DNA from 3 places in the Streptomyces sp. NPDC001606 genome. Region 2 is predicted to be linked to each of the others. Evidence: riboswitches for the same ligand, from Rfam matches in the RefSeq annotation. Region 2 holds a riboswitch; each other region holds the start of a gene.
The links. Region 2 has a riboswitch for cobalamin ahead of ACWCV9_RS12025 (CbtB domain-containing protein). Riboswitches for the same ligand answer to the same signal wherever they lie in the genome.

Region 1: linked by a shared signal. The riboswitch ahead of ACWCV9_RS06820 (ribonucleoside-diphosphate reductase subunit alpha) and the one ahead of ACWCV9_RS12025 (CbtB domain-containing protein) in region 2 are both predicted to bind cobalamin.
Region 3: linked by a shared signal. The riboswitch ahead of ACWCV9_RS19990 (HoxN/HupN/NixA family nickel/cobalt transporter) and the one ahead of ACWCV9_RS12025 (CbtB domain-containing protein) in region 2 are both predicted to bind cobalamin.

The regions. Positions count from the first base shown of each region.
Region 1 is NZ_JBSFHC010000002.1:536,679-547,036, reverse strand. It holds gene def (peptide deformylase) at 1-146, shown strand, start outside; gene cyc1 (epi-isozizaene synthase) at 440-1,525, shown strand; gene ACWCV9_RS06830 (bifunctional albaflavenone monooxygenase/terpene synthase) at 1,522-2,895, shown strand; gene ACWCV9_RS06825 (ribonucleotide-diphosphate reductase subunit beta) at 2,984-3,997, opposite strand; gene ACWCV9_RS06820 (ribonucleoside-diphosphate reductase subunit alpha) at 3,997-6,354, opposite strand; cobalamin riboswitch at 6,480-6,604, opposite strand; gene mctP (monocarboxylate uptake permease MctP) at 6,775-8,403, opposite strand; gene ACWCV9_RS06810 (DUF3311 domain-containing protein) at 8,400-8,663, opposite strand; gene ACWCV9_RS06805 (GntR family transcriptional regulator) at 8,802-9,566, opposite strand; gene nagB (glucosamine-6-phosphate deaminase) at 9,744-10,358, opposite strand, start outside.
Region 2 is NZ_JBSFHC010000005.1:100,697-111,054, reverse strand. It holds gene ACWCV9_RS12055 (DUF5302 domain-containing protein) at 65-307, opposite strand; partial or broken gene ACWCV9_RS12050 (hypothetical protein) at 304-581, opposite strand; gene ACWCV9_RS12045 (winged helix-turn-helix transcriptional regulator) at 656-1,033, opposite strand; gene ACWCV9_RS12040 (SDR family oxidoreductase) at 1,186-2,049, shown strand; gene ACWCV9_RS12035 (hypothetical protein) at 2,080-2,340, shown strand; gene ACWCV9_RS12030 (CbtA family protein) at 2,521-3,273, opposite strand; gene ACWCV9_RS12025 (CbtB domain-containing protein) at 3,296-3,517, opposite strand; cobalamin riboswitch at 3,553-3,697, opposite strand; gene ACWCV9_RS12020 (hypothetical protein) at 3,787-4,077, opposite strand; gene ACWCV9_RS12015 (purine-cytosine permease family protein) at 4,367-6,016, shown strand; gene ACWCV9_RS12010 (sodium-dependent transporter) at 6,213-7,289, shown strand; gene ACWCV9_RS12005 (response regulator transcription factor) at 7,358-8,011, shown strand; gene ACWCV9_RS12000 (sensor histidine kinase) at 8,002-9,270, shown strand; gene ACWCV9_RS11995 (COG4705 family protein) at 9,309-10,358, shown strand, end outside.
Region 3 is NZ_JBSFHC010000010.1:151,326-161,683, reverse strand. It holds gene ACWCV9_RS20010 (tetratricopeptide repeat protein) at 1-13, shown strand, start outside; gene ACWCV9_RS20005 (hypothetical protein) at 104-895, opposite strand; partial or broken gene thrS (threonine--tRNA ligase) at 1,135-2,409, shown strand; gene ACWCV9_RS19995 (nucleoside hydrolase) at 2,448-3,413, shown strand; gene ACWCV9_RS19990 (HoxN/HupN/NixA family nickel/cobalt transporter) at 3,434-4,546, opposite strand; cobalamin riboswitch at 4,572-4,755, opposite strand; gene ACWCV9_RS19985 (ArsR/SmtB family transcription factor) at 4,834-5,184, shown strand; gene ACWCV9_RS19980 (glycoside hydrolase family 13 protein) at 5,280-6,944, shown strand; gene ACWCV9_RS19975 (hypothetical protein) at 7,009-8,055, opposite strand; gene ACWCV9_RS19970 (Tat pathway signal protein) at 8,251-8,862, shown strand; gene ACWCV9_RS19965 (hypothetical protein) at 8,954-9,589, shown strand; gene ACWCV9_RS19960 (ATP-binding protein) at 9,570-10,055, opposite strand; gene ACWCV9_RS19955 (hypothetical protein) at 10,288-10,358, shown strand, end outside.

The DNA.
Region 1 (10,358 bases), on a different contig from region 2:
GCTACTTCGCACGGTGTTTGCAGCACGAGACGGACCACCTCTACGGCTACCTGTACATCGACCGGCTGTCCAAGCGGGACCGCAAGGACGCGCTGCGGCAGATGGCCGAGAACGAGCCACGCTACCCCGTGGTCGCCAACGACTAGCGGCCGCGCCGGGGTCGGGGCGTCCGACCGGGGATCACACCCTGGTCGGGCGCCCTTCGTGCGTTCCGGATCGCTCGTCCGTGCGTCGTACAACCGATCCGTTCGGTACGTCTAGTGACAGTCAACCAGTCACGCAAGGGGGGATTCTCGGCATGTTGGGGTAGTGAGTGAAGCAAATCCGTTCCCACGGCGGTCAGTTGTGGTGCTGAATGGGGAGTGCGGGGATACGCAACGGCGCACGCCCGGCACAACCGGAGGGGCGTGTGCTCCTGGCGGCTGAGAGGGGTTTGTTCGTGCAAGCTTTCCCACACAGCACCACAGCGACACCGACGGCGGTCGTCGTACCGCCCTCGCTGGCACTCCCGGTGATCGAATCCGCGTTTCCTCGGCAACTGCACCCGTATTGGCCCCGGCTCCAGGAGAACACCCGGCTGTGGCTGCTCGAAAAGCGGCTCATGCCGGCGGACAAGGTGCAGGAATATGCCGACGGACTGTGCTACACGGACCTCATGGCCGGCTACTACACCGGCGCCCGCGACGAGGTCTTGCAGGCCATAGCCGACTACAGCGCATGGTTCTTCGTCTGGGACGACCGCCACGACCGGGACGTCGTGCACGGCCGGGCCGGCGACTGGCGGCGCCTCAGGCACCGGCTGCACGCGGCCCTCGACGCCCCCAGGCACCATCTGCACCATCCGGACCCGCTGGTCTCGGGGTTCGCCGACAGTGTGCTCCGGCTGTACGGCTTCCTGCCGCGCACCTGGAACCAGCGGTTCGCCCGGCACTTCCACGCGGTCATCGAGGCCTACGACCGCGAGTTCCGCAACCGCACCCAGGGACACATACCCGGCGTCGAGGAATACCTCGCCCTGCGCCGGCACACCTTCGCGCACTGGATATGGACCGATCTGCTCGAACCGAGCGCCGGGTGCGAACTGCCGGACGCGATAAGGCACCACCCCGCCTATCGCCGGGCCGCACTGCTGAGCCAGGAATTCGCCGCCTGGTACAACGACCTGTGCTCACTGCCCAAGGAAATAGCGGGCGACGAGGTCCACAATCTCGGAATCTGCCTCATCACCCATGAGGGGCTGAGTCTCGAGGAATCGATCGACGAAATCAGGCGGCGCGTCGAGGGATGCATCCAGGAATTCCTGGACGTCGAACAGGACGCCCTGCGATTCGCCGACGGTCTCGCCGACGGAACCGCCCGCGGAAAGGAACTGAGCGCCGCGGTCCACCGTTGCCTCGGCTATATGCGGAACTGGTTCAGCACCGTCTACTGGTTCCACCACGAGTCCGGCCGGTACATGGTCGACAGCTGGGACGACCGCGCCACACCCCCGTACGTCAGCAACGAAGCGGCAGGTGAGAAATGACCGTCGAGTCTTCCCCGCGGCCCGTGGCCCCCGCGGCCGGCGAGCTGCGCGAACCGCCCCTGGCCCAAGGCACCGTACCGGGCCTCGGACACGGGCTGAAACTGGTCCGCGACCCGCTCGCCTTCATGTCCGCGCTGCGCGGCCACGGCGACGTCGTACGCCTCAAGCTGGGCCCCAAGACGGTGTACGCCGTCACCACGCCGGAGCTCACCGGCGCCCTCGCCCTCAGCCCCGACTTCAAGATCGACGGGCCGCTGTGGGAGTCCCTGGAGGGGCTGCTCGGCAAGGAGGGCGTGGCCACCGCCAACGGCCCCCGGCACCGCCGTCAGCGCCGCACCATCCAGCCCGCCTTCCGGCTGGACGCGATCCCCGGCTACGGGCCGATCATGGAGGAGGAGGCGCACGGCCTCACCGAGCGCTGGCGGCCCGGCGAGACCATCGACTGCACCTCGGAGTCCTTCCGGGTGGCCGTCCGGATCGCCGCCCGCTGTCTGCTGCGCGGCGAGTACATGGACGAGCGCGCCGAGCGGCTGAGCATCGACCTCGCCACCGTCTTCCGCGGTATGTACCGCAGGATGGTGATCCCCCTCGGACCCCTCTACCGGCTGCCGTTCCCGGCCAACCGTGAATTCAACCGGGCGCTGGCCGATTTGCATCTCCTCGTGGACGAGATCGTCGCCGAGCGGAGGGCATCTGGTCAAAAGCCGGACGATTTGCTGACGGCATTGCTGGAGGCGAAGGACGACAATGGCGACCCCATCGGGGAACAGGAGATCCACGATCAGGTCGTCGCGATACTCACCCCCGGCAGCGAAACCGTGGCGTCCACGATCATGTGGCTGCTCCAGGTCCTCGCGGAACACCCGGAACACGCCGAGAAGGTACGGACCGAGGTCGAATCCGTGACCGGTGGCCGACCGGTCGGATTCGAGCACGTCCGCTCACTCACCCACACCAACAATGTCGTCGTCGAGGCCATGCGGCTCAGGCCGGCCGTATGGATTCTGACGCGCCGCGCGGTGCGCGACACCGTGCTCGGGGACTATCGCATTCCGGCCGGGGCGGACATCGTCTACAGCCCGTACGCCATCCAGCGCGACCCCCGCTCCTACGACCGCACCCTCGACTTCGACCCCGACCGCTGGCTGCCGGAGCGGGCAGGGGAGGTGCCGAAGTACGCGATGAGCCCGTTCAGCGTGGGCAACCGCAAGTGCCCGAGCGACCACTTCTCGATGACCCAGCTGAGCCTGATCACCGCGGCCGTCTCGGCGAAGTACCGCTTCGAGCAGGCCCCCGGGTCGAACGACACCACCCGGGTGGGCATCACCCTGCGCCCGCACGACCTGCGCCTGCGGCCCCTCCCCTGGTAGGCCGCGGCGAGCACACCTGACACCGGCGCGGGTCCGGGCCGCCTGGGGAGCCTGGACCACGCGCCGGCAGGGTGCGCCGGAGCGCCGGCTAGAAGTCCTCGTCCAGGTCGACGGTGCCCTCCACCGCCACCTGGTACGCCGAGGGACGGCGCTCGAAGAAGTTGGTCAGCTCCTGGACGCCCTGGAGCTCCATGAAGGAGAAGGGGTTCTCGGAGCCGTACACCGGGGCGAAGCCGAGCCGGGACAGCCGCTGGTCGGCGACGCACTCGAGGTACTGCCGCATCGAGTCGGTGTTCATCCCGGGCAGCCCGTCACCGCACAGGTCGCGGGCGAACTGGAGCTCCGCCTCGACGGCCTCGCGCAGCATGTCCGTCACCTGCTGCTGGAGCTGGTCGTCGAAGAGCTCGGGCTCCTCCTTGCGGACGGTGTCGACCACGTCGAAGGCGAAGGACATGTGCATCGTCTCGTCGCGGAACACCCAGTTGGTGCCGGTGGCCAGACCGTGCAGCAGACCCCGGCTGCGGAACCAGTAGACGTACGCGAAGGCGCCGTAGAAGAACAGGCCCTCGATGCACGCGGCGAAGCAGATCAGGTTCAGCAGGAAGCGCCGGCGGTCGGCCTTGGTCTCCAGCCGGTCCAGGTTGTCGACCGAGTCCATCCACCGGAAGCAGAACTGCGCCTTCTCACGGATCGACGGGATGTTCTCCACGGCCGCGAAGGCTGCGGCCCGGTCGTCCGGGTCGGGCAGATAGGTGTCGAGCAGCGTCAGATAGAACTGGACGTGCACGGCCTCCTCGAACAGCTGGCGCGACAGGTACAGGCGCGCCTCCGGGGAGTTGATGTGCTTGTACAGCGTCAGGACCAGGTTGTTCGCGACGATCGAGTCGCCCGTCGCGAAGAAGGCGACCAGCCGGCCGATGAGGTGCTGCTCCTCCGGCGTCAGCTTCGCCAGGTCGGCCACGTCCGAGTGGAGGTCGACCTCCTCGACGGTCCAGGTGTTCTTGATGGCGTCCCGGTAGCGCTCGTAGAAGTCCGGGTAGCGCATGGGACGCAGGGTCAGTTCGAAGCCCGGGTCGAGCAGGTTCGTGTTTCGGGTGGTCATTACTGGCAGGCCTCGCAGGACTCGGGGTTCTCAAGGGAGCAGGCGACGGCGTCGGGGTCGGCCGCCTGCTGCACGGGGATGGCGGTCTGTGCCTGGGCCGCGCGGGCGATCCGGGTCGCCGGACGCGAGCGCAGGTAGTACGTGGTCTTCAGCCCGGACTTCCAGGCGTAGGCGTACATCGAGGAGAGCTTGCCGATGGTCGGCGTCTCCATGAACAGGTTCAGGGACTGCGCCTGGTCCAGGAACGGGGTGCGGGCGGCGGCCATGTCGATCAGGCCGCGCTGCGGGATCTCCCAGGCCGTGCGGTACAGCCGGCGCACCTCCTCCGGGATCCACACGAAGTCCTGCACCGAGCCGTTGCTGTCCCGCAGCGCCTCCCGGGTGCGCGCGTCCCATACGCCCAGGTCCTTCAGGTCCTGCACCAGGTAGGAGTTGACCTGGAGGAACTCACCGGACAGCGTCTCGCGCTTGAACAGGTTGGACACCTGCGGCTCGATGCACTCGTAGACGCCCGCGATGGAGGCGATGGTGGCGGTCGGCGCGATCGCGAGGAGCAGCGAGTTGCGCATGCCGACGGCGGCGATGCGGGCCCGCAGCGCCGCCCAGCGCTCCGGCCAGGTCAGCTCCACGTCGTAGTGGTCCGGGTGCAGCACGCCCTGCGCGGTACGGGTCTTCTCCCAGGCCGGCAGCGGGCCGTTGCGCTCGGCGAGGTCGGCGGAGGCCTCGTACGCGGCGAGCATGATGCGCTCGGCGATCCGGGTGGAGAGCGCCTTGGCCTCGGGCGAGTCGAAGGGCAGCCGCAGCTTGAAGAAGACGTCCTGGAGGCCCATCGCGCCCAGGCCGACCGGACGCCACTTGGCGTTCGACCGCCCCGCCTGCTCGGTCGGGTAGAAGTTGATGTCCACGACCCGGTCGAGGAAGGTGACGGCCGTGCGGACCGTCTCGTCCAGCCGCTCCCAGTCGATGTCCCCGTCGCGCACGAAGGCGCCGAGGTTGACCGACCCCAGGTTGCAGACCGCCGTCTCGCCGTCGTCGGTGACCTCCAGGATCTCCGTGCAGAGGTTGGAGGAGTGCACGACATGGCCCGGCAGGGCGGTCTGGTTGGCGGTGCGGTTGGCGGCGTCCTTGAAGGTCATCCAGCCGTTGCCGGTCTGCGCGAGGGTGCGCATCATCCGGCCGTACAGCTCACGGGCCGGGATGGTCTTCTTCGCCAGGCCCGCCTGCTCGGCCTTGCGGTAGGCGGCGTCGAACTCCGCGCCCCACAGGTCGACCAGCTCGGGCACGTCCGCCGGGGAGAACAGCGACCACTGCTCGTCGGCGTTGACCCGGCGCATGAACTCGTCCGGGATCCAGTGCGCGAGGTTCAGGTTGTGCGTACGGCGGGCGTCCTCACCGGTGTTGTCCCGCAGCTCCAGGAACTCCTCGATGTCGGAGTGCCAGGTCTCCAGGTAGACGGCGGCGGCGCCCTTGCGCCGGCCGCCCTGGTTCACCGCGGCGACCGAGGCGTCCAGGGTCTTCAGGAACGGCACGATGCCGTTGGAGTGCCCGTTGGTGCCCCGGATCAGCGAGCCGCGGGACCGGATCCGGGAGTACGACAGACCGATGCCGCCGGCGTGCTTCGAGAGCCGGGCGACCTGGTGGTAGCGGTCGTAGATGGAGTCCAGCTCGTCCAGCGGGGAGTCCAGCAGATAGCAGGACGACATCTGCGGGTGCCGGGTGCCGGAGTTGAACAGGGTGGGGGAGGAGGGCAGGTAGTCGAGGCGGCTCATGAGCTTGTAGAGCGCGGCGACCTCGTCCACCGAGCGGACGGTGTCGTCCTCGGCCAGCCCGCTCGCCACCCGCAGCATGAAGAACTGGGGCGTCTCGATCACCTTGCGGGTGATCGGGTGCCGCAGCAGATAGCGGCTGTGCAGGGTGCGCAGACCGAAGTAGCCGAAGCGGTCGTCGGCGTCCCGGTCGACCAGCGCGTCCAGCCGCTCGGCGTGCTGCGCGACGAACGCGGCGGTGCGGTCGGCGACGAGGCCCTCGCGGTGGCCGACGGCGACCGACTCGGTGAACGAGGTCACGCCCTGCGAGGCGGCCTCGTCCCGGATGGTGAGGGTGAGCAGCCGGGCGGCCAGCCTGGAGTAGGCGGGGTCCTCGGAGATGAGGCCGGCGGCCGCCTCCGTGGCCAGCTCGCGCAGCTCCGCCTCGTCGGCCCGCGCGGAGCGGCCGCGCAGCGCGGCGGCGGCGACCCGGCCCGGGTCGGCGTCGGGGAGGTCGGCGGTCAGCTCGGTCAGGGTCCGCAGCAGCGCGGTGCCGGGACCGTCGGTCTCCGGTCCGCTCGCTGAAGCCGGATCTGCTGGCGCGATGGTCACGTGGGGCTCTCCCTCGCTCGGCACGGGGGCCCGGCGGAGGGCAGGGGGCAGCCACGAGCGCGCACGGCGTCGCGTCCACCGGCCCACTCCACGAGGCCCGGACGTCTCAGGGCACCCGGACCGGACGGCCGGGCGCGCTGTCGGCAGGTCCTCGGACTGGAACAGGCGTGCGGATACACGCAAGTACACCGTTGCGGGACAGTTCCGGATTCGCACCGGATTCCCCTGCGGCGACAGCGAGCATGAGCATACATCTAGTGCCGGGGTGCGGTGTCACCCCCAGATGTTGTGTCGCACCGGTCCCGGAGCGTCAACTCATGGGCCGACAGGGCGATGTCGGGCCGCTCCGGCGGCGGATTCCGGTCCCGGGTACGGCAACGGGCCGCCGGATGCGCTCCGGCGGCCCGTCGTACGGCGCGCTCAGTGACCGGCGCCCGCGGTGGCCGGCGGGAGTTCCGCCTGGACGCCCGGGTCGCCGGCGTCGGCCGTGTAGTCCTCGGGACTGGTCTCGTCGACGCCCTCGGGGGCCTTCAGGGCCTTCAGGACGAGGGTCAGGACCACGGTGACCGCGGCGTTGAGCAGGAACGCCGTGAGGCCGATGTAGCCGATCTGGCCGATGCCGGGGATCTCCTTGGCCGAGCCGCCGAAGTGCGCCTGGGTCGGCGAGGCGACACCGTACGCGGCGACCGTGCCGTACACCATGCCGACCGCCCAGCCGGCCAGCAGCGCCCAGCGGTGGAACCAGCGGGTGAACAGGCCGCCGACCATCGCCGGGAAGGTCTGCACGATCCAGATGCCGCCCAGCAGCTGGAAGTTGATGGCGACCGTCTTGTCCATGGTCAGGACGAAGACCAGCGCGCCCACCTTCACCAGCAGGGACACCAGCTTGGAGACCCGGGTCTCCTGCGCCGGCGTGGCGTCCGGCTTGATGAAGTCCTTGTAGATGTTGCGGGTGAAGAGGTTGGCGGCCGCGATGGACATGATCGCCGCCGGGACCAGCGCGCCGATGCCGATCGCCGCGAAGGCGACGCCCGTGAACCAGTCCGGGAACATGTCCTCGAACAGCTGCGGGATCGCCAGCTGCCCGTTGGTGACCTTCACCCCGGCCGCGATCGCCATGAAGCCCAGCAGTGCCAGGAAGGCCAGCATCAGGGAGTACAGCGGCAGGATCGCGGTGTTGCGGCGGATCACGTCACGGCTCTTGGAGGAGAGCGTCGCGGTGACCGAGTGCGGATACATGAACAGGGCGAGGGCGGAGCCGAACGCCAGCGTGGCGTACGTCCACTGGCCCGCCTCCGGCGGGGCGATGGCGCCGCGCGGCTTGCCGGTGGCCGGGTTGACCTGGCTGAGCGCGTGGGTCGCCTTGGCGAAGACGTCGTCGAACCCGCCCAGCTTGATCGGGATGTAGATGATCGCCACCGCGATGACGATGTAGATCAGCGTGTCCTTGACGAACGAGATCAGCGCGGGCGCCCGCAGACCGGAGGAGTAGGTGTAGGCCGCCAGCACACCGAAGGCGATCAGCAGCGGCAGGTCCTTCACGAACCAGTTGGTGTTCTCGCCGCCGCCGATGCCCATCACGTCCAGCACCGCCTGGATGCCCACCAGCTGGAGCGCGATGTACGGCATGGTCGCGAGGATGCCGGTGACCGCCACCGCGAGCGACAGGCCCTTGGAACCGAACCGGCCGCGCACGAAGTCGGAGGTGGTGACATAGCCGTGGCGGTGCGAGACCGACCACAGGCGCGGCAGGAAGGTGAAGATCAGCGGGTAGACGATGACCGTGTACGGCACCGCGAAGAAGCCGGACGCGCCCGCCGCGTAGACCGCCGCCGGTACGGCGACGAAGGTGTACGCGGTGTAGATGTCACCGCCGAGCAGGAACCAGGTGATCCAGGTGCCGAACGACCGGCCGCCGAGGCCCCACTCGTCCAGGGACTGCTCGTTCTCGGCCCGCCGCCAGCGCGAGGCCAGGAAGCCCATGACCGTGACGGCCAGGAAGAAGAAGATGAAGACGCCGAGCGCGACGCCGTTGACGCCGTCCTTCACTTCGCTGCACCCCCCTTCTGGGCGGCACGGGCGCGCTGGTCACGCTGCCACAGCTTGTACGCCGCGATGGTGAGCACCGAGGCGATCGGCACCCAGAGCATCTGGTACCAGTAGAAGAACGGGATCCCGATGAGCGTGGGGTCCGTCTTGGCGTACGAGCCGACCCACAGCATCGCCACGAAGGGCGCGACGAGACACAGGCCGATGACCACCCGGACCGGTGTGACGACCGGTGGACTCACTTCTGGTGTTTCTGGCATGTGCTCCGTCCCCTCGTTGATCACCGCGTGATGCGCGGCAATCTAGGTGACGGGATCACGTCAGTGGAAGACCTCGTCCGCATATCGGCACACCGACTTCGGCGGCGGCCTCCGGAGGCTTCCCCTCCTGTTCGGCCCCTATTCCGCCGGGCGCTTGAGCCGTGCGACGAACTTGTACCGATCGCCCCGGTACACGGACCGCACCCACTCCACCGGCTGGCCCTCGCGGTCGCGCGAGTGCCGGGAGAGCAGCAGCATCGGCAGCCCCACGTCGGTGCCGAGCAGGCCCGCCTCGCGCGGGGTGGCCAGCGAGGTCTCGATGGTCTCCTCGGCCTCGGCGAGGTGGACGTCGTAGACCTCGGCGAGCGCGGTGTACAGCGAGGTGTACTTCACCAGCGAGCGGCGCAGGGCGGGGAAGCGCTTGGCGCTCAGATGGGTGGTCTCGATGGCCATCGGCTCGCCGTTGGCCATGCGCAGCCGCTCGATGCGCAGGACGCGCCCGCCGGCGGTGATGTCGAGCAGCTCGGCGAGCCGGTCGTCGGCCGTGATGTACCCGATGTCCAGCAGCTGCGAGGTCGGCTCCAGGCCCTGGGCGCGCATGTCCTCGGTGTAGGAGGTGAGCTGGAGCGCCTGGGAGACCTTGGGCTTGGCGACGAAGGTGCCCTTGCCCTGGATCCGCTCCAGCCGGCCCTCCACCACCAGCTCCTGAAGGGCCTGCCGGACGGTGGTGCGGGAGGTGTCGAACTCGGCCGCCAGCGTGCGCTCGGGCGGCACCGGGGTGCCCGGTGCCTGCGTCTCCGTCATGTCGAGGAGGTGCTTCTTCAAGCGGTAGTACTTGGGCACGCGCGCGGTACGGACGGTTGTCCCGGCCTCGTTCTCCGCACTGCTGACGTCGGTGCTCATGCTCTGCCTTCCCGGCTCCGAATGCCGAAAGCGACCGACATCCCATCGGCCCCGCTCACATCGTGGCACGGCTTACTGTCACACGACTCCACCCGGCCGCCCAGTGATCCCCTCTATATACCGCCCGGACCCGGGCTGGTCTAGGCCACAGAGGAGGGAGCCGTGCGCCCCGCAGTTCTAGATGCCCTGCCACTCCGGCTTGTTCGCGTACGTGTGGCGGAAGTAGTCCGCCAGCTTCAGCTTGCCCGCCGCGGCCTCGTCCACGACCACCGTGGCGTGCGGGTGCAGCTGGAGCGCCGACGCCGGGCACACCGCGGCCACCGGCCCCTCGACCGTCGCCGCGACCGCGTCCGCCTTGCCCTCGCCGGTCGCCAGCAGCACCAGGTGCCGGGCCTCCAGGATGGTGCCGATGCCCTGGGTGATCACATGGTGCGGGACCTGCGTGATGTCGCCCTCGAAGAAGCGGGCGTTGTCCACCCGGGTCTGCTCGGTCAGCGTCTTGATCCGGGTCCGCGAGGCGAGCGAGGAGCAGGGCTCGTTGAAGCCGATGTGCCCGTCGGTGCCGATGCCGAGCAGCTGGAGGTCCACCCCGCCGGCCTCGGCCAGCGCCCGGTCGTACGCCTCGCACGCCGCCTGGACGTCCTCCGCCGTGCCGTCCGGCCCGAGGAAGGCGTCCATGCCTATGCCGAGCGGTTCCAGCACCTCGCGGCGGAGCACCGAGCGGTAGGACTCGGGGTGGTCGGCGGGCAGCCCGACGTACTCGTCGAGCTGGGCGATCCGGGCCTGCGCGGT
Region 2 (10,358 bases):
CATCTGGGCCATTCCCGCACGCGAGCCCCCGGCGATGCCCCGCCCGCAACCGGGCCTCAGCGACTCAGCCGCCGCTCTTGCGCCTGAACGACCGCTGGCTCGCAGCCGGGCCGTGCGCAGAACGCACCTTCGATGCATCGGACTTGGCGGCAACATCAGCAGCATCCGCCTGCACACCGCGCTTGCGCGCCAGGGCTTCGCGGAACTTGCGCTTGAGGTCGTAGTTGCCGTCGCTGTCCGGCTCCAGAGGGGACGTCTCGGCGGCAGCCGGCTCCGAACCTTCCGTAGATACGGGCTCTGCGGTCATGGTGACCTCCTGGGTTCGGGGGGGGTGGGCAAGCACAGCTTGTCATGCCGGGCGCAGTGCGAGGCGCCGGCAACATCATCCTGCTCCGTTTCGGCGGGCGTCCTTCCCGCGGCCAAGGGAGCGTTGGTGTTCTTGGGTCGGGGGACGGTGGGCCCGCCGTCGAGCGGGCGGCGCTGGCCGCCAGCACGAGCGTGACCACGCTGCCGGACTCACCGGCGCGGGCGGTGCGGCCCGCCCGGTGCACATAGCCCGGGCAGGGAGGAGAACCCGGGGGCAGCGGTGCCGACGCCGGAGCTGTGGCACACCCGCCCCGGACTGACGTGGACGCCCGAAGACGGTCGGTGCCGATTACCTGGTGCGTCCCGTGCGGTCGTCGTACTCCTCGCGGGCGGTGATGACTTCCTCGATGTGCAGCACGGACCACTCCGTGAGCGCCTTCAGCGGTTCCCGCAGCGTCTGGCCGAGCGGGGTCAGCTCGTACTCCACGTGCGGCGGCACCTCTGGGTAGACGGTCCGGCTGACCAGCCCGTCGCGTTCGAGGGTGCGCAGCGTCTGGGTGAGCATCTTCTCGCTCACGCCCGCCAGCGCCTGCCGGAGCTGGCCGAACCGGGAGGTTCCGTTCCGGCCGAGTTCGCCCAGCACGAGGACCGCCCACTTGCTGCCGATCTGGTCGAGCAGGTCCCGCGACGGGCAGCCGCGCTCGTACGGATCGAATGACGCAGCCATACGGCTCACCTCAATGCTATCGGTCGGGTAAGTACCCTACCAAGAAGTGGCTACTTCCCAGCAGAGAGTGTCCAGGTCAGTCTTGTTCCATCCCGCCGCGGACGAACCGCGGCAGGCGTGCGACGCACGCGCGGAAGGAAGGAACGACCCTCATGCCTATCGTCGTCACCGGAGCCACCGGCCAGCTGGGCAGGCTCACCGTGGAGGCACTGCTGCGGCGCGGGATTCCGGCCGCGGACATCATCGCGACCGGCCGGGACATCGGCAGGATCAAGGACCTGGCCGACCGAGGCATCACGGTGCGCCGCGCCGACTTCGCGGACACCGACGGCCTGGCGGAGGCATTCGCGGGGGCGGACAGGCTGCTGCTGGTCTCGGCCTCGGTCCCCGTGGGCGAGCGGGTCGCCAACCACCGCCGCGTGATCGACGCCGCGGTGTCCGCAGGCGTGTCGCTGGTGGTGTACACGAGCACGACCCACGCGGACACTGCCACCACCGTCATCGGCGCCACGCACAGGGAGACCGAGGAGTATCTGCGGGACCGCGGAATCCCCAGCGTGCTGCTGCGCAACAGCTGGTACCTGGAGAACTACACCAGCCAACTGCCGCAGATCCTGGAGAACGACGCCGTCGTCGGCGCCGCGGGCGAGGGGCGGATCAGCGCCGCAGCCCGCGCCGACTACGCCGAGGCCGCAGCGGTCGTCCTCACCGCCGAAGGCCACACCGGCGCCGTGTACGAGCTCGGCGGCGACGAATCCTTCACCCTCACCGAGCTCGCCACCGCGATCTCCGCTGCGGCCGGAAAGCAGGTGACCTACGCCGACCTCCCGGTGACCGACTTCGCCCAGGCGCTGGCCGCCGCGGGCCTGCCCACCGAGCTGGCGGAGGTCCTCGCCGACGCCGACCGCGGCATGAGCCACGGCGAGATGTACACCGACTCCGGCGACTTGCGCCGCCTGATCGGCCGCCCGCCCCTGACCCTGGCCGAGGCACTCGCGGCCGCCCTGCATCACTGAGACGCCCGTAGGTGTGAAGCCCCGTCATCGATGGCCCGCGGCACCCAGGACGTCGCGCCGCTGAAGACGTCCTACTTCGGCCGGCTCGGCGAGGCCCCGCCGGTGCTCGCCACAGCCGCGGTCCAGGGCCTGGCCCTGGACTTCACCGAGACCGGCGCCGCCCACCTGGACGGCCTCGACGTCTCCGCGTCCTGCTCCCTGCATCGTCCGCGGGGAGCTGCCCGCCTCCTGACCGTGACCGGACCATGCTGCGGACCGGGGTGCCACGGGCAAGGGCCCCGGCCGGGATGAGTCCGCCGGGCAGAACGCTGACGGCCGGGTGTCCCCCCCTCGGCCGACAGCACCGTGGTTCAGGACGTCGTATCGCGGTGTCGGCGCAGCAGCGCAGCCAACTCGCAGCGCAGGCGGTGTCCAGGGAACGCCAGAGGGCCCTCGGATGGTTCCGAAGGGCCCTCTGGCGTCCGGAAGGAATCAGTGCGCGGCCGGAACCACGCGCTTGCTCGCGGCCGTTGCCGGCTTGGGGTTCAGCAGGCGTTCCGCCAGTTCACCGAAGAGCAGGCCGAAACCTGTCCACAGGCTCAGCTGGATCGCCAGGGCCGAGAGCCGGAACCGCCACAGCAAGGTGGCCGGGAAGTCCCTCGGCACCTCGTTGATGGCGGGCAGGAACTGGTAGGCCAGGCCGATGGCGACGGCGAATGCGGCCACCGCGACCACCGTCGCCCACCAGGTGCCCAGGCCGGGCGCCAGGCGCTTGCCCAGGATGGTGGCGGCGACCGCGAGGAGGACGCTGAGCAGCATCATCAGGAAGTACAGGGTGGTCCGCTTGCCGATGGTGTCGGGTTCGCCGACCGACGGCGGATTGGCCGGGTACTTCAGGAACGGGACGACGTACACCGCGAGCAGCGCGCAGCCGGACAGCAGCAGCGCGGTCGCCCGCGGCCCGAACCGGCCGACGCGGCCGAGCGCGAAGCAGTAGGCGAGCGCGGCGATGCCGCCGAAGGAGACCCCGTACACGAGGACGCCGGTGGCGAGGCCCGCCGTGGACTGGAGGGAGCGGGAGACGACCTCCATCCCGTGCTCGTGGGAGTGCGCCGCCTCGAAGCTGATCGCCTTGTCGACGTTCGGCTCGCCGAGGAGGTAGGCGACGACGAGAGCGAGCACGCCGGCCGCGAGGCCGGCGAGCATGCCCCGCACGAGGAGGTTTCTTACCGTTGCGGAGTTCATGGGAGTCGGGGCGTCCCTCGCGTCAGTGGCAGGGGAAGCCCAGCAGGTGGCGGGCGTCGTGCACCCACTCGTGGACGTCCGTGCCGTTGAACACGGAGGTGGCGCCCTGCTCGGCGCCGACGAAGTACAGCAGGACCAGCATCAGGATGCCGAAGAAGACCGCCCAGGGAGCTATCGCCTTCAGCGGCAGCGTGGCGGGGATGGCGGGAGTGGTGGCTGTCGGCTGGGCGACGGTCTGCGCCATGGCAGAACCTCCTCTGGGAGTTCGCGTCCCATCTCGGTGGTGCACTGGACGACGGCCACGGGTCTGACTCACCGGACACCCCGCGGTGTCCGGCATACAGTGGCGCGACCGTGCCGGATTCCCACCGGCTTCCGTCTCGCCGTCGTCGATATCGGACAGACCGTACCGCGTGGCACGAGCACGGCCAAGACCGCCTCAGTCTGGCGCGATCCTCCTCTCGCACCGGGCGGGGCGGAACGGGCTTCCGGGGAATAGGGTTCGCCCTCAGTTCAGGGAGCCGCGGAGCGCCGCCGTGGGGTGAAGGCGTACAGGTCGAGGATGTCCGGCAGTGGCGCCACGCCTGGACCACCGGCACGGACCCAGGTGACGATGTCCTCGGTCGCGTCCGGGTCGTTGACCAGCCCGAGCCAGACCGGCCGGGCACCGGCGGCACGGCCCGCGGCAGACGGCTGTACGACGATGACGTTGGCCTGATCGCACACGTCGAGGCACTCCGAGATGCGCACCGGCACCTCCGCCCGCAGTCGCGCAGTCTGTGCGGCGTGATCCACTCCGGTCACCTCACGGTCATGATCTCATCGAGCGAGGCCGGCCCTGAGGAGTGGTGGCGCGTCACCGGGGCTGGACCAACGCCGCACGGCAGCAGGTGAGTTCTCGGAAACTTCGCGTTCACGACGGCGGGCGCCGGCGGTAACAGCCGCTTTCTAGCGTGACCGGCCGTGGGATCAGAGTCGTCTACACGGCCGAACGGTACATATGACGGTCCGTCGGCTCCCCCGTCCTGCCGATGACGCCAAGCGGGGCTTTCCCCACAGAGGCACCCGCACCAGCAGCATCGGGAGGCGCGGCATGAGCACCACCGAGTCACGCACGCAAACGGCAAGCGCGCCGAAGGCCGCCGCCGACCAGGCGGTCAGGGAGACGCTGGAGGACTACACCCTCCGTTTCGCTCCCCGCAGTTACCGCCGTTGGACCCCCATGGTCGTGGCGACCACCGCCCTGGGCGGCATCGCCTACATGGCCGACTTCTCCATCGGCGCCGGTATCGGCCTGGCGCACGGCACCGGCAACGCGCTCGTGGCCATCGCGGTGGCTGCCGTGGTCATCTTCATCACCGGCTTCCCGCTCGCCTATTACGGCGCCCGCTACAACATCGACCTCGACCTCATCACCCGCGGCTCGGGCTTCGGCTACTACGGCTCGGTCCTCACCAGCGTCATCTTCGCCAGCTTCACCTTCATCTTCTTCGCCCTCGAAGGCTCGATCATGGCCCAGGGCCTCAAACTCGGCTTGGGGCTGCCCCTGTGGCTGGGCTATCTGGTCTCCACGCTCATGGTCATCCCGCTGGTGATCTACGGCATGAAGGCGCTCAGCAAGCTCCAGGTGTGGACCACCCCGGTCTGGCTGCTGCTGATGGTCGGCCCGCTGGTCTACCTGATCGCCACCGACCCCGGCACCGTCGACCGCTTCCTCGCCTACACCGGCACGGACGGCGACGGCGGCGTCAACACGGCCTCGGTCCTGCTCGGCGCCGGCGTCTGTCTCTCGCTCATCGCCCAGATAGGCGAGCAGATCGACTACCTGCGCTTCATGCCGCCCAAGACCGAGAGCAACAAGCGCACCTGGTGGACGGCCGTCGTCATGGCGGGCCCCGGCTGGGTGGTGCTCGGCGCGCTGAAGCAGGCCATCGGCGTCTTCCTCGCGGTGTACATCCTCGCCAAGGTCGGCCCGGCTGCCGCGACCGAGCCCATCCAGCAGTTCCGCGGTGCCTTCGACGCGATGATGCCCTCCTGGATGGTCGTCCCGCTCGCCGTGGCGCTGGTGGTCATCAGCCAGATCAAGATCAATGTCACGAACGCCTACTCCGGCTCGCTCGCCTGGACGAACTCCTTCACCCGCATCACCCGGCACTACCCCGGCCGCATGGTCTTCGTCCTGGCCAACCTGGGCTTCGCGCTCGCCCTGATGGAAGCCGACATGTTCAGCTTCCTCAACAGCATCCTGGGCTTCTACTCGAACTGCGCGATCGCCTGGGTGGTCACCGTCGCCACCGACATCGGCGTCAACAAGTACCTGCTGAAGCTCTCCCCGCTCCAGCCGGAGTTCCGCCGGGGCATGCTCCATGCCGTCAACCCGGTCGGCGTCGTGGCCTTCGTCGCCGCCTCCGGCCTGTCCATCGCCATGTACTTCCACCTGCTGGGCGACACCCTCCAGCCGTACTCCCCCGTCGCCTCTGCCGTCATCGCCTTCGCCCTGACCCCGCTGATGGCGATCGTCACCAAGGGCGGGTACTACCTCCGCCGCACCGACGACGGCCTGGACGAGCCCCTGCTGGACGCCCACGGCAACCCCAGCGCCCGCACCTTCGACTGCCACGTCTGCCAACGGCCGTACGAACGCCCGGACCTGACCGCCTGCGCCACACACGACGCGGCCGTCTGCTCCCTGTGCCTGAGCACGGACAAGATCGGCGACCACGTGCTGCCTTCCACCGCTTAGCCAGGGGTCGTGCGTGGGCGGGCGGCCGTGCGGAGGCGGGAAGGGGCGGCTGCCTGAACACATCCTGACTGCCGCCGTGGATCACCCGCCCCGCCGGTTCCGTGCCCGCACCATGGCTCCATGCACACGCACGCACATGGTCTCCGCATAACGGTCTTCCGTCCCGCCCCTGCCCCCACGACGGAAGAAAACCGCCATGCATGCACCAGCTCCCACCGCCACACCGGCGCCCACTGACCGTGCGACCGCCTGGCTGCGGCGCCGTCTGGGCCGGGCCGTCGTCCTGTGCTACGCCGCAGCCCTGCTCGTGCCGGGCCCCGGCCTGTGGCTGCGCCACCCCCACGCACTGCCGCTGGGACCACTGATCCGACTGCCGGTGTCCACCGCACCCTGCCTGCTGTGGCTGGTGATGTTCTCGTCCGGACTCCAGGTCCCCGTCCGTGAGCTGGTCCGGGTCCTGCGGCGCCCGAGTGCCCTGCTCGCCGGGCTCGCGCTGCACCTGGCGATCCCGTTGCTGGTCATCCCGCTCATCGTGGTCCTGCTGCACGCCTCGCCCGACTCCGACGGCGGCAGCGGCCTGGTCACCGCGATGATCCTGATCACGGCGATGCCCGTCGCGGCCGGCGCCACGGTGTGGACCGGCAAGGGCGACGGCGACCAGCCGACCATGGTCGGCCTGGTCCTCGCCTCCACCCTCATCAGCCCCCTCACCACACCGCTGGTGATCGAGCTGCTGGCTCCGCTGCTCAGCGGCGGCTACGCCGGCTCGCTCGCCGCGAGTATCCACCTTGCGGGCGGCGGCTTCACCTTCGTCGGCGTGGTGCTGCCCTGCGCGGGGGGCATCCTGGTCCGGCTCGCCCTGCCCGCGTCCTCGCTCGGCCGGGCGCTGGGCGCGGTCGTGCCGGTGGCCCTCGCCGGCTCGCTGGTCCTGACGTACGTCAACGCCAGCGGCGCCCTCGGCTCCTTCGTCGCTCGGCCACGCCCGCTGCTGCTGGGCGCCGCGCTGGTCGTGGCCGCACTGGTCTGCCATCTGTCGTTCGTGCTCGGCCGCTGCGCCGCGCGGCTGCTGCGGCTGGACCCGCCCGCCGCCTCCTCGCTCACCCTGGCCTGCGGCATGAACAACAGCAGCGCCGGCGCCGTACTGATCACCGCCGTGCTCCCGGACAAGCCACACCTGCTGCTCCCGGTCCTCGCCTACGGCCTGCTCCAGAAGACGGCCGCCAACCGAGTCGTACGGCTCCGGCCGCCCACGGTGTTGCGTCCGGTCGCCTAGAACATCGGCCGTCAGGCGGTTGACCTGGGAAGATGGAGAACCGGGCCGGGAGTATCTAGGGTCGGCCCGTGGCTTTCATCATGGTGTGCGAAGACGACGCGGCGGTCCGTGGCGTCCTCAAGCGCGCCCTGGAGCACGACGGCCACACCGTCTCCGTCGCCGCCACGGCCGACAGCCTGCTGCGGCAGCTCGCACCGGCGCCTCATCTGGTCGTCCTGGATCTCGGGCTCCCGGACGCCGACGGCCGCGACGTCTGCCTGGCCCTGCGGGCCCGCGGCGTCGACGCGCCGGTGTTGATGCTCACCGCCCTGGACGGCCTGCATCACAAGGTGGGCGGCTTCGAGGCCGGCGCCGACGACTACATGACCAAACCCTTCGACATCCCGGAACTGCTGGTCCGCGTCCGGGCGCTGCTGCGCCGGGCCACCGTGGCGCCCGCACCGCGCGAGGTCGTCCTCGATCCGGCGAAGCACGTGGTGACCTACGATGCGGCGAGCATGAGCCTGACCCCGACCGAGTTCCGGCTGCTCGGCCGCCTGATCGCCTCGCAGGGCGACGCGGTGCGCCGGCACGCCCTCATCGCTGCCGGCTGGCCGCACGGGGCGCAGGTCAGCGACAACACCCTCGACTCCTATGTGCGCCGGCTGCGGGCCAAGCTCGGTCCGCTGGGGGTGGCCGAGCGGCTGGCGACCGTGCGCGGTGTGGGCTACCGATGGCAGTGACGGGATTCCGTAAGCGGGTCGTCGCCCTCACCGTGCTGATCGCCACCGCCGTGGTCGCGATCCTGGTCGTCGTCTCGCATGTGCTGCTGAGCCGGGTGACCGACGCCGACGCGCACGATCTGGCACGGACGCGCGCCGAGGCGGTCGCGGCGAACGTGACCACCGTGGGCGGCCGCGTCGTACTGACGGAGAACAGCAGCGAGGCGCTGGACGAGGTCGCCTGGGTGTATGCCGACGGCCGTCTGCTCGACGGAGACGTCCCGCCGAGCCTGGTCGATCGTGTCGAGAAGCTCGCGGACTCCGGGCGACCGCAGACCGCGACGGTCGGCGACTACCTCCTGTACGCGCGGAGGGTCCCGGTCCACGGCCATCACGTCATGGTGATCGTCCGGGTGGACCTCACGCCGTACGAGACATCCGAGCAGCGCAGCCTGGCCTTGTCCCTGATACTGGGCGGCCTCACGATCCTGCTCGCCGGCGGTGTCGCCCACCTCGTGGTGCGCCGTGCGCTGCGGGTCGTGCACGAGATGGCCGCCCTCGCCGACGACTGGGGCCAGCACGAACCGGGGCGCCGCTTCAACCTCGGCGTCCCCCGCGACGAGTTCGGGGAGCTGGGGCGGACGCTGGACCACCTCCTGGAGCGCGTCGACAACGCGCTGGCGGACGAGCGCCGGCTCACCGACGAGATCGCCCACGAGCTGCGGACACCGCTCACGGTCCTGCGGGCCGAGGCGCAGCTGGCGCAGCTGTCCGGCGAGCCGGTGCCGACGGAGGCGGTGCTGAGCGAGGTGGACCGCCTCGATGCGGCGATCACGACGCTGCTGCGCGCCGCGCGCGCACGGACGGACAAGGGAACCCGGTGCGATCTGCGCTCCGCCGCGCGGCAGGCGATCGCCGGCCGCGCGGTCGAGGTCGCCTTCCCCGCGGAGGTCGAGGTCGCCGTCGCGGCCGACGTCGCCGTGTCGCTGCTGTCACCCCTGCTGGACAACGGCCTGCGGCATGCGAAGTCCCGGGTGTGGATCACCGCCCGCAACCAGGGCGAGGCCGTCGTGGTCGATGTCCTGGACGACGGGCCCGGATTCGATCCCGCGGATGTCGACCGGGTCTTCGAAGCGGGGGTGACCGGCGGCGACGGGTACGGGCTGGGGCTGCCGGTGGTCCGGCGCATCGCCGCCTCGGCCGGTGCGGAGGTCCGCGCGATCGCGGACGGCCGCGGTCATGTCGAGGTGACGCTCCCGGCCGCCGGTGCCACCGCGTAGTCAGGTTATGTGCAGGTTCCCGGCGTAAACCTCCCCGCATGACAACGACAACGGAAGCACGCCCGCGCAGCGGGCGTCTCATGCTCAACAAGGTTCCCGAGGTCACCATCTGGTTCTGGGTGATCAAGGTCCTGTGCACGACCGTCGGGGAGAGCTTCGCCGACTGGATCGACATGAAGCTGGGCGTCGGTCTGGTGAACACGGCCTGGATCTTCACCGCGGTGTTCGCGGTGGTCCTGGCCGTCCAGCTGCGGCTGAAGCGGTACGTCCCGTTTCCCTACTGGCTGACCGTGGTCGTTGTCAGCGTCACGGGCACCCTCTACACCGACATCCTGACCGACCAGCAGAACGTGCCGCTGTGGATCAGTTCCGCGGTCTTCTCGGTGCTGCTCGCGGTGGTCTTCGGCGTGTGGTGGCTGCGCGAGCGCACCCTCTCGATCCACTCGGTCACGACGCTGCCGCGGGAGTCGTTCTACTGGCTCGCCGTTCTCGTCACCTTCGCGCTCGGCACCGCGACCGGCGACTGGACCCTCGAACTCACCGGCTGGAGCCCGGGAGTCTCCGTCCTGCTGCCGCTCGGCCTCATCGCGGCGATCACGCTGCTGTGGAAGTTCGGCGCGAACCCGGTGCTGTCCTTCTGGCTCGCCTACATCCTGACCCGCCCGCTGGGCGCGAACATCGGCGACTGGCTCGCCTCCCCCAAGGTCGCCCAGAACCCGGGCGACCCGACCGGTCTCGACCTGGGCACCTTCACCACCAGCCTGATCTTCCTGGGCCTGATCCTGGCGACGGTGGTCTACCTGACGGTGACGCGCTCGGACGTGGCCGAGACCCACGAGGCGACCCACGCCGCACCGGCCAACCGCGACCCCCGCAAGGAGCGCATCGCGCTGGCCTGCTTCGGGCTGCTCGCCGTCGCCACCGCGGGCCTGCTGGTCTGGGCCCACGCCCAGCCGCACGTCGGTCCGGCGCCGGAGGAGGACAACACCTCGGCCGTCCAGATGGCTCCCGGCCAGGCGGTGAAGAAGTTCCCGCCCGCCAAGGTCGCCGCGCTGAAGAAGCTCGCGTCGACCTCGCTCAAGGACGCA
Region 3 (10,358 bases), on a different contig from region 2:
ACCCCCGCTGTGAGCCCCGCCTCGCGGCACGGCCGAGCCGCCACCGTGAGACGCCCCCGGCACCACCCCCGCTGTAATCCCCCCCCCGCAGTCCCCCGCGCCCTCACACCTCCGCGTGGCCCTGTCTGCGGACGTCCGCCAGGCGTAGGGCGCCGATCTGGACGGCTGCCTGGGTGGCGTCGTTGCCGATGTCGCCGAGGCCGCCGTTGGTGAGGGTGAAAGAGTCCTGGCCGACCCGGACGGCGGCCACGTCCAGCGTGAGCAGGGCCTGCTGGCCGTCGGGGGTCGTGGCCGCCAGGGAGACGCGCAGGCCCTGCCGGGCGTCCCCGACCTCGGGCAGCGCCGCCGTGCCGATCTGGACGTCCTCCGTGATCCCGGTCTGGGTGGTGGCGGTGAACCGGGCGCACTGGACCGGCATCGTGCTCAGCCAGGCCAGCGCCGCGTCCACGTCCGACGGGCGGCGCGCGGTGATGGCGTAGCGCAGCTGGGCGTCGGTGTCGGCGTCGTCCAGGCCGACCGCGGCCCGGGCGGGACCGCCGAGCAGCTCGTCCGCGTAGAGCGCGTCGAGGAACTTCTGGCAGGCGCCGGCCGTCGTGGTCGCCTTCAGCAGCGCGTCCCGCCAGGTGGCCGCGCCGCGGGTCGCCGTCCAGGGGGCGCCGAGGTCGGTCTGGGTGAGGAGGGCGGCCTGCGCCTGCTCGTCGGTGAGGGAGGAGCCGCCGGGGCGGGCGGACTTCTTCGGCGGCGTGGTCGGCTTGGCGATCGTGGGCACGGGGTACGGGGCGCTTTCCGGCTGCTTCAGGGTGAGGGCGGCACAGCCGCCGAGCGCGAGCAGGCCGATGCCGAGCAGGACGAAGGGGAGGCGGCCGTGCGGGCCGCGGGGTATCGCTGCGGTCATCGGTGCCTCCTGCGCAGGTCTGGTGCCTGATCTCACGGGATCACCGGGCCGCCCCGGCCACCAGCGCTCGGGGCCGTACGGGTGAGCGGGGGGCGGCGGAAAAACGGGTGGCCCCCGCCGCGCCGGGCGGGTTAGCGTCTGCGGCATGCAGCGCGCCCAGCAGTGCCCGAACCGCACGACGACGCCGGAGACCGTCCCGGCGCGCTGACACCTGACCAGCATCCAAGCCCCGGGGCGCACGCCCCGGGGCTTCGGTCTGTGACGGGGCGTACGCCTCCCCCGAGAAGGAGCGTCCCGCCATGCACGACCACCGCCGCCTCGGCCGTGACCTGGACCTGTTCGACACCGACCCGCTGATGGGCGCGGGCCTGCCGTACTGGCTGCCCGACGGCGCGGTGGTCCGGCACACCCTGGAGGAGTACATCCGGGACGCGGAGCGCGCCGCCGGCTACCGGCACGTGTACTCGCCGGTGCTCGGCAAACGCGAGCTGTACGAGATCTCCGGGCACTGGGACCACTACAGCGACGACATGTACCCGCCGATGCGGGTCGGCGAGGACGAGGTCGTGCTGCGGCCCAGCCTCTGCCCGCACCACGCCCTGATCTACCGCTCCCGCTCCCACAGCTACCGCGAACTGCCGCTGCGGATCGCCGAGTTGGGGCCCATGTACCGGGCCGAGCTGTCCGGAGTGCTCGGCGGGCTGACCCGGGTCCGGGCCATCCAGCTGAACGACGCGCACATCTTCTGCACCCTCGACCAGGCCGTGCAGGAGGCCCGCGACGCGCTCCGGCTGATCGCCCGCGCCTACGCCGACCTCGGCATCCGTGCCGTACGCCACCGGCTGTCGCTGCCCGGGGCGGGCGGGAAGTACGTCGCCGATCCCGAGCTGTGGCGGCGGGCCACCGGGATGCTGCGGGAGGTGCTCGCCGAGGCCGGCGTCGAGCACGAGGAGGCCGAGGGGGAGGCCGCCTTCTACGGCCCGAAGATCGACGTGCAGATCGCCGACCCGGCGGGCCGCGAGTCCACCCTGTCCACCGTGCAGATCGACTTCCACCAGCCCGCCCGCTTCGACCTGCACTACATCGGCGCGGACGGCGCAAAGCACCGGCCCGTGATGGTGCACCGCAGCGTCATCGGCAGCGTGGAGCGGGCCGTCGCCCATCTCGTGGAGGCCCACGGCGGGGCCTTCCCGGCCTGGCTGGCCCCGGTGCAGCTGGTGGTGCTGCCGGTCGCCGAGGAACAGGTGGCGCAGGCCGCGGAGGCGGTCGCGCTGGCCCGGGAGGCCGGGCTGCGGGCCGAGCTGGCCGGGCCTGAGCAGGGCACCCTGGGCGCCCGGATCCGGGCGGCGCGCCTGGTGCCGTACCAGGCGGTGATCGGCGTGCGCGAGGCGGACGCCGGGCTGGCGGCCGTACGGCTGCGGGACGGGCGGCGGCCGGGCGAGCTGCCGGTGCCGGAGCTGCTGCGGCGGATCGGCGAGCGGGTGCGTGCGCGCGGCGCGGAGCTGTGGACCTGATCTAGGGTTTGAACGTCGGTACGACGAAGGAGTCAGCTGTGACCGGTCAGGCCATCCCCGTGATCATCGACTGCGACACCGGCGTGGACGACGCCCTGGCCCTGCTGTTCGCCGTCCGCCACCCGGGTCTGGACCTGCGGGCGGTGACCTGTGTCGCCGGGAACACCGACGTCGACGGCGTGGTCCGCAACACCCTCACCGTGCTGGAGCAGGCGGGCGCCCCGGACATCCCGGTGGGCCGGGGTGCCGAGCGCCCGCTGCTGGAGCCCGCCCGGCCGGCCCAGCATGTGCACGGCGCCGACGGCATGGGCGACCTCGGCCTGCCCGCGCCGTCCCGCACCGCCGCCGACGTGGACGCGGTCACCCTGCTGCGCCGGGAGATCCTGGCCTCCCCGCGCCCGGTCACCCTGATCCCCACCGCGCCGCTCACCAACATCGCGCTGCTGCTGCGCACCCACCCCGAGGTGACCCGCAACATCGAGCGGATCGTGTTCATGGGCGGGGCGGTCGCCACCGGGAACGCCACACCGGTCGCCGAGTTCAACGTCTGGCACGACCCGGAGGCGGCGGCGATCCTGCTCACCGCCGGGGTGCCGATCACCATGTACGGCCTGGACGTCTTCATGCGGGTGGTGGTGGACACCCCGGACGTGCACCGGCTGCGCGCCAGCAGCGAGCCCGGCACCCGGCTGGCCGGGGAGCTGCTCGCGCACCGGCCTACCACGCAGGGCGAGGAGCCGGAGGCGGAGGAGGCGGGCGGCCTCGGCGACGCGGGCGCGGTGTGCGCGGTCGCCGACCCGCAGGGCATCGTCACCCGCCGCCTCCCGGTGGAGGTGTCCCTGGCCCCCGGGCCGGGCCGCGGCCAGACCATCGTGGACCGCCGGCCCCGCCCGGGCGAGTCCGAGATCCACGGCGAGGCCCGCGAACAGGCCCTGGTGGACGTGGCGTTGGACGTGGACGTGGACCGGTACGTGAAGCTGTACCTGGAGACGGTCGAACGCTAGAGCCTCCTTTTAAAAGAGCCCTAGTCGGACAGGGTGGAGGCGCGCGCCGTCCAGCGTTCCTCCACCCGCGCGAACCTCCAGTACGCCAGCGCCGCCGCCCACACCACCACGAACAGGCCGACGATGACGTAACCGGCGCTGTCCAGGTTCACCCCGGCGATCCAGCCGGTGACGGAGTCGCGCAGGTCCAGCTTGTCGTGGACCACGCCGACCAGCTCGATCGTGCCGATGAAGAAGGCGACGGCGATGGACAGCCCGGTGATGGTGAGGTTGTAGAACACCTTGCGGACGGGGTGCGAGAACGCCCACTGGTAGGCGAAGTTCATGAACGTGCCGTCGAGCGTGTCGAACAGGCACATCCCGGCGGTGAAGAGCAGCGGCAGGCAGAGGATCGCGTACCAGGGCAGGCCGGCGGCCGCGCCCGAGCCCGCCATCACCATCAGCGTGACCTCGGTGGCCGTCTCGAAGCCGAGGCCGAACAGGAAGCCCACCGGGTACATCTGGCCGGGGCGGGAGACGGACCTGGTCAGCCGGCCGAGGAAGCGGTTCATGAACCCGCGCGAGTCCAGCTGCCGTTCCAGCTCCCGCTCGTCGAAGGTGCCCGCGCGCATCGACCGGAAGACCCGCAGGATGCCCAGCAGGGCGATCAGGTTGAGGGCCGCGATCAGGTAGAGGAAGGCGCCGGCGATCGTCGTGCCCATGAAGCCGAGCACCTGGTGGGTGGTGGACTTGTCGCTGGTCACCGTGCCCGCCAACTGGGTGCCGCCGGCGATGAGCAGCGCGAGCAGCACCACCACGCTGGAGTGTCCGAGGGCGAACCAGAAGCCCACCGACACCGGCCGCTTGCCGTCGGCCATCAGCTTGCGGGTGGTGTTGTCGATCGCGGCGATGTGGTCGGCGTCGAAGGCGTGCCGCATGCCGAGGGTGTAGGCGGTGATGCCGAGACCGACGCCGAAGACGTCCCGGCCCACCTTGTAGTGCCCGGGGGCGACGAGCAGAAAGAGGATGCCGAAGGCGACGACGTGCAGGGCGACGATCACCGCGAGCAGTCCGGTCGTCCTGACCGTGTCCTCGCGCTGCCAGCGGAAGGTTGCCTGGTCGGACGCGGGCAGGGTGGTTCCGGGCAGGTTCATACGGTCAGCTCCAGCACCTCGTGGATCCTTCATCAGTGCCGTGGCCGGTCTCCTGGCTTACGGGTCACGCGTTCGTCGCCCCTGCCTTCCCGGTCGTACGACCAGTGGCCCGGCGGATGCCGGACGGGACGGGAACTCCCCGATCACAGTGGCGAGGGCCGCGTCGATCTCTCATCGACTTCCCGAGCACCACGGCCCGCCCACCGTAGGGGGCCGGACCATCTCCTGCATAGCTGCACAACCGGGCAGGTATTCAAGATCACATACCGGCCTGCGAGGATGTGGGCATGCATCTCGTGCCTGCCGACCGCGCCGACCGTCGCACCATCGACGGCCACCGGGTGTGCGACGCGATCGCCGCCATCGGCGACGCGGGCCGTCTGCGCGCCTGGTCCGACCGCTTCTCGCTGCTCGCCGATCCCAACCGGCTCGCCCTGCTGCTGGCCCTGCACCACACCGGGCCGCTCGCCGTCTCGGACCTGGCCGTCGCCACGGGCATGAACGACCCGGCGGTCTCCCAGGCGCTGCGGCTGCTGCGCGCGGCGGGCGTGGTGGCGGGGGAGAAGGAGGGGCGGGTGGTCCGCTACCGGGTGGTGGACCAGCGGGTGCGGGGCTTGTTGGAGCACTGCGGGGAGTGAAACGCGGCGCACCTCGCCACTGAAGGTTGCTTTTCCGGGCAATGTGGACAGGCTCTCTCCTGTCGTCCTTCCGAAAGGGAGCCCGTATGGCCCGTATGGCAGAGTCCTCGCCGGACCTCTCCTCCCGGAACCCCGACTGGTGGCGGCAGGCCGTCATCTACCAGGTCTATCCGCGCAGCTTCGCCGACGCCGACGGTGACGGCCTCGGTGATCTGCGCGGCATCACCGAGCGCCTGGAGCATCTCGCCGAGCTGGGCGCGGACGCCCTGTGGCTCAGCCCCTTCTACCCCTCCGAACTCGCCGACGGCGGCTACGACGTCGCCGACCACCGGGACGTCGACCCCCGGCTCGGCACCCTGGACGACTTCGACGCCCTGGTCGCGAAGGCGCACCGGCTCGGGCTGAAGGTCGTCGTGGACATCGTGCCGAACCACACCTCGCATCTGCATCCCTGGTTCCAGGAGGCGCTGCGGGCCGGGCCCGGCTCACCGGCCCGCGACCGGTACGTCTTCCGGCCCGGCCGGGGCGAGCGCGGGGAACTGCCGCCGACCGACTGGCAGTCCGTGTTCGGCGGCAGCGCGTGGCGGCGGGTGTCCGACGGCGCCTGGTACCTGCACCTCTTCGCCGCCGAGCAGCCCGATCTGAACTGGGAGCACGAGGACGTCCGCGCCGACTTCCGCGCCACCCTGCGGTTCTGGGCCGACCGGGGCGTCGACGGCTTCCGCATCGACGTCGCCCACGGCCTCGCCAAGGACCTCTCCGAACCGCTGCGGGACATCGGCGGCATCGGCGCGACCGGCGAGGAGGCCCTGTTGCGGGTGGAGCCGGGCACCCACCCCTACTGGGACCGGGACGAGGTGCACGAGATCTACCGCGACTGGCGCAAGGTCTTCGACGCCTACCACCCGCCGCGCTGCGCCGTCGCCGAGGCCTGGGTGCCGGGCGCCCGCCGGGCCCGGTACGCGCGCCCGGACGAGCTGGGCCAGGCCTTCAACTTCGAGTACCTGGAGGCCCGGTGGGACGCCGGGGAGCTGCGCCGGGTGATCACCGAGGAGCTGGCCACCGCCCGCGCGGCCGGCGCCTCCGCCACCTGGGTGCTCTCCAACCACGACGTGGTCCGGCACGCCTCCCGGCTCATGCTGCCGCCCGGCACCGACCCCGGCGCCTGGCTGCTGTCCGGCGGCACCGCGCCCGCGATCGACCCGGCGGCCGGATATCGCCGGGCCCGCGCCGCGACCCTGCTGATGCTGGCGCTGCCCGGTGCGGCCTACCTCTACCAGGGCGAGGAACTGGGTCTGCCGGAGGTCGCCGAGCTGCCCGCCGAGGTGCTCCAGGACCCGATCTGGGAGCAGACCGGCCATGTCCGCAAGGGCCGCGACGGCTGCCGGGTGCCGCTGCCGTGGACGACGACCGGACCCTCGTACGGCTTCGGGCCGGGCGCCGGCTGGCTGCCGCAGCCGCCGTCCTTCGCGTCGTACGCCGTCGAGGCACAGGCCGGCACGGAGGGCAGCACGCTGGAGCTGTACCGCACCGCCCTCCGGCTGCGCCGCAAACTGCTGGAGGGCGAGGAACTGACCTGGACGCCGGGCACCCCGGCCGGGGTCCTGGACTTCGCCCGCACCGCCACCTGGCGCTGCGTCACCAACCTCACGGACCACCCGGTACCGCTCCCCCCGGGCGAAATCCTCCTGACCAGCGACGCCATGGCCGGAAGCGGCAGCCGGGAACTGCCTCCGGACACCACGGCCTGGCTCGGCTAGGGGGTCTTTCCGAGCATCCGATCGTCAGGCTGGTTGTGAGAGATGGGGAGGTAACTGAGGCTTCCTAGCACGGCACATCGCCACCGCACCGCCACAAGGTTCCCCGGTCCGCGTAGACGTTGGCGCGGGGAGACCACGCGTGGCCCGTCCACTCCTGCCCGTCACCTGCGGCAATGTATGCCTCCCCCTGATAGGCCAGCGGGGCGTCCTGGCGTGCGGTCCCGCAGAGGGCCGGATCGGTGGTGAACGTGGTGCCCGGTTCAACGGTGATGTGGCTGGTGGAGGGCCCGGGCTTGCAGTCGTGACCCGCTCCTGCCCAGAAACCAGCCACCTTGACCGTGACGTGCGCGGCGGAGGCCGTGGGATTGTCGACCTTGAGGGCGAAAACCACCTTGTCGTGCTGGACCTTCGCGCAGGCACGCAGATGAACACCGGACGGACCGGCTTTGGGCGGAGAACAGCGGCTGTCTCCCCCCAGCGCGTCACTGGGCTGGGCAGTCGTTCCCGCGGCGGATGTCGCTGGGCTGGAGGAAGGCTCGGCCTGACCGCCCTGCTCGGTCGACCCCGACCATCCCCTCGCAGCGACTCCCAGAACGATCAGCAGGCCGACGGCCGCAGCGACGCCGGCCGGCCGCTTCCATGAGCGGGAGGCGGCAAGGGCAGGAGGATCCGCGATCGTCCGCGGGGGAGCCGGTTCGTCGGCGGGCGGCTCGGCAGCCTTGAGCGCGTTGATTACCGCACTTCGCCATTGGTGGCCTTTGATCTTCTGTAGCTCGGTCTTGTGGAATTCGATCCGCCGGGCGATCCCCATCAGCCGTTCGCGTTGGGGCGCTGCATCGTCCCGGAAGGCCGCCACAATCCGGGCGGTGTCCTGGACGGTCGGCAGACGGCTGGATCTCCTGTTCTCGCCGAGCAGCTGATCGCGGCCGAGCAGCCAATGCCCCAGGAGAGGGTTGTCGATCTTCGGGTCCGCGTCCCTCAGCCGGGCGAGCAGCCCCGAACGGGAGGGCCCAGCCCCCTCCATCACCTGCTGAAGGCAGTCGCGCCACTCATCCAGGGCCTGGACGAGGGCGTGCGCCAACCCTTCGAAGGACTCCCCTGGTTCCCTCACCGCTACTTCTCCTCCCACCCAGAGCTTGCACTGCGCTAGTGAAACAGCAGGTCAGAGCGTGTGCACCGTGCACTGCAAGCACCTGCCGGGCGAAGGGTCTGGAGCAGGCTTCCGGCACTCAGGAAAGTGAACTGCGGCGGGCGCCGACAGTGCCGTTCCGCCGTCAACCCACCTACACAGGAGCGGAGTTCTGCCATGACCCGATCGACGACCCGAAAGCATCGCACAGTCCTCACCCTCCTCGCGGCCGTACTCTCGGCGACCGCCGCACCGCTCCTCACCCCTGCCACGGCCGAAGCCGCCACGGGCGGCCGGGTGTGCCTCTTCCTGGACAAGGAGGGCGCCCGAATCGCCGGCCGGACGTACGGTCATGTCGCCTGGTCGATCCGCGACCCGCGGAACACCAACCACTGGATCTGGGGCGCCACCGAGGGCTACAAGGGCAAGCTGCACATTGCGGCCGGGGACTACAACGGCAGCTGGATCAAGGGCGGCACCTGGGACGGGCTCCGCAGGAGCATCAAGCGGGACGGCCACCACAGGGCGGGCTACTACGACGCCTACCGGTGCATCAACACGGCCAGTGGTGACCTCAAGGCCGCGCAGCGCACCTTCGACAACATGAAGAACAACGGCTACGACATCGGCTTCAACAACTGCCTCACAAAGTCGATCGCGATCTTCCGCAAGTACAGCCCCGCCCTCAGCAGCAAGAACCTGCCCGACGGTCAGACCGTCCCGCCCAGGAACTACTTCGCGACCACGCTGGACAACGCGCGCGGCTGGGAGAAGGCCCGCACGTACTGAGGGCCGATCAGCACGTGCCGCTCTTCGGTGAGGGCTTCTGTCCCGCGGCACGAGCCCTCACCACCTCAGACATCGAAGGAGAACGCATTTCATGAACGAGGCACCGCGTCCGGAGTCCGAACAGAGCAACCTCTCCGGCCGGCAGCCGGGGTTCGGCTTCTCGTACATGCCGCCTCCGCCGAGCTACCCTCCGCGGCCGCAGATGCCGCCGGGCTTCGGGTACGCGCAGCAGTCGGCGTATGCCGGCGGCTCCGTGGAGATGCCGCAGCGGGTCAGGGCGGCTCGCATCGTCCTGTTCCTGCTCGCGGGCTTCCTGATCGTTCTGGGCCTGACTGCGCTCGCTCAGGCCGAGGCGGCGCAGAGCGCTCTCGATCCTTACAGCGGGTCCTGGTGGTCCCATGCCCCCGCTGTCGAGGAGGCGGAGCAGGACGCGGCAGTGCAGATGGCGGTTGCGCAGTCCGGGATGCTCCAGGGTGTCGTCTACGCGGCCCTCGCGCTCGTGCTCGCCACACGATTCGGCAAGGGCGGCACCGCCCTCCGGATCGGCACGATCGTCTACGGCGCCTGGCACTGCGTCGTCGGCACCTACACGCTCTGCCTCACCGCCGGCATCGCCCCCACCGCCGTCGTCACGGCAGCCCTCGTAGAGCTGGCCGCTGGTGTTCTGCTGATCGTCTTCATGGTTCAGAAGGACGGCGTGGCCTGGTTCAGCCGCCCACGCCACTGAGCACAGCAGAGCCGGTCGCCTTCAGCTCGGCCCACACCGTCTTGCCCTTCCGGGACGGCTGGACCAGCCAGCGGGACGCCAGGGCGTCCACCACCGCCAGCCCCCGGCCGGACTCGGCGTCGTCGTCAGCCGGACGCCGTACAGCCCGGCGGCCGGACGAGTCCGCGACCGACACCCACACGGTTCCTGCGTCCGGGTGTTCCAGCGTCAGACGGCAGGTGCCCGGATCATCCGGCAGCGGGCACGCCGGGCGCGCATGCTGAAAGGCGTTCGTCACCAGCTCGGAGACGACGAGTACGACGTCATCCGTCATGTTCTCCAGGCCCCAGCACGCCAGCGCCGTGCGGACGCTCAGCCGCGCCACCGCTGCCGCCGTCGGGTCCAGCGGCAGGGTCTGCACGTACCCGGGCACAGGGCCGGTCAGGGGCCGCAGCGCGGGCAGTCCGGGGGAAGCAGTCGTGGTCATTACCGCCTCTTCGTCGTCTCGGTGTCCGCCGGTCCTCCCTCCGGGGCGGGATGGACCGGTGAGCCGTCAACCGGCCGTCCGGACGATCTCCGGACGGCCGGTAATCACTCAACTCCGCTGCGCTTCCCTGGGTAAGGGAGCAGAGTGGAGGGTGAGTTGCACCGGTTGCACACGCTCGGGGGTCTCGATGGGACGTCGACCACTCACACCGAACGACCGCCTTGCGGCGTTGATGCGAGAGGGGAACATTCAGAACGACCAGCTCGCCCGCCGGGTCAACACCGTCGGCGCGGAACTCGGCCT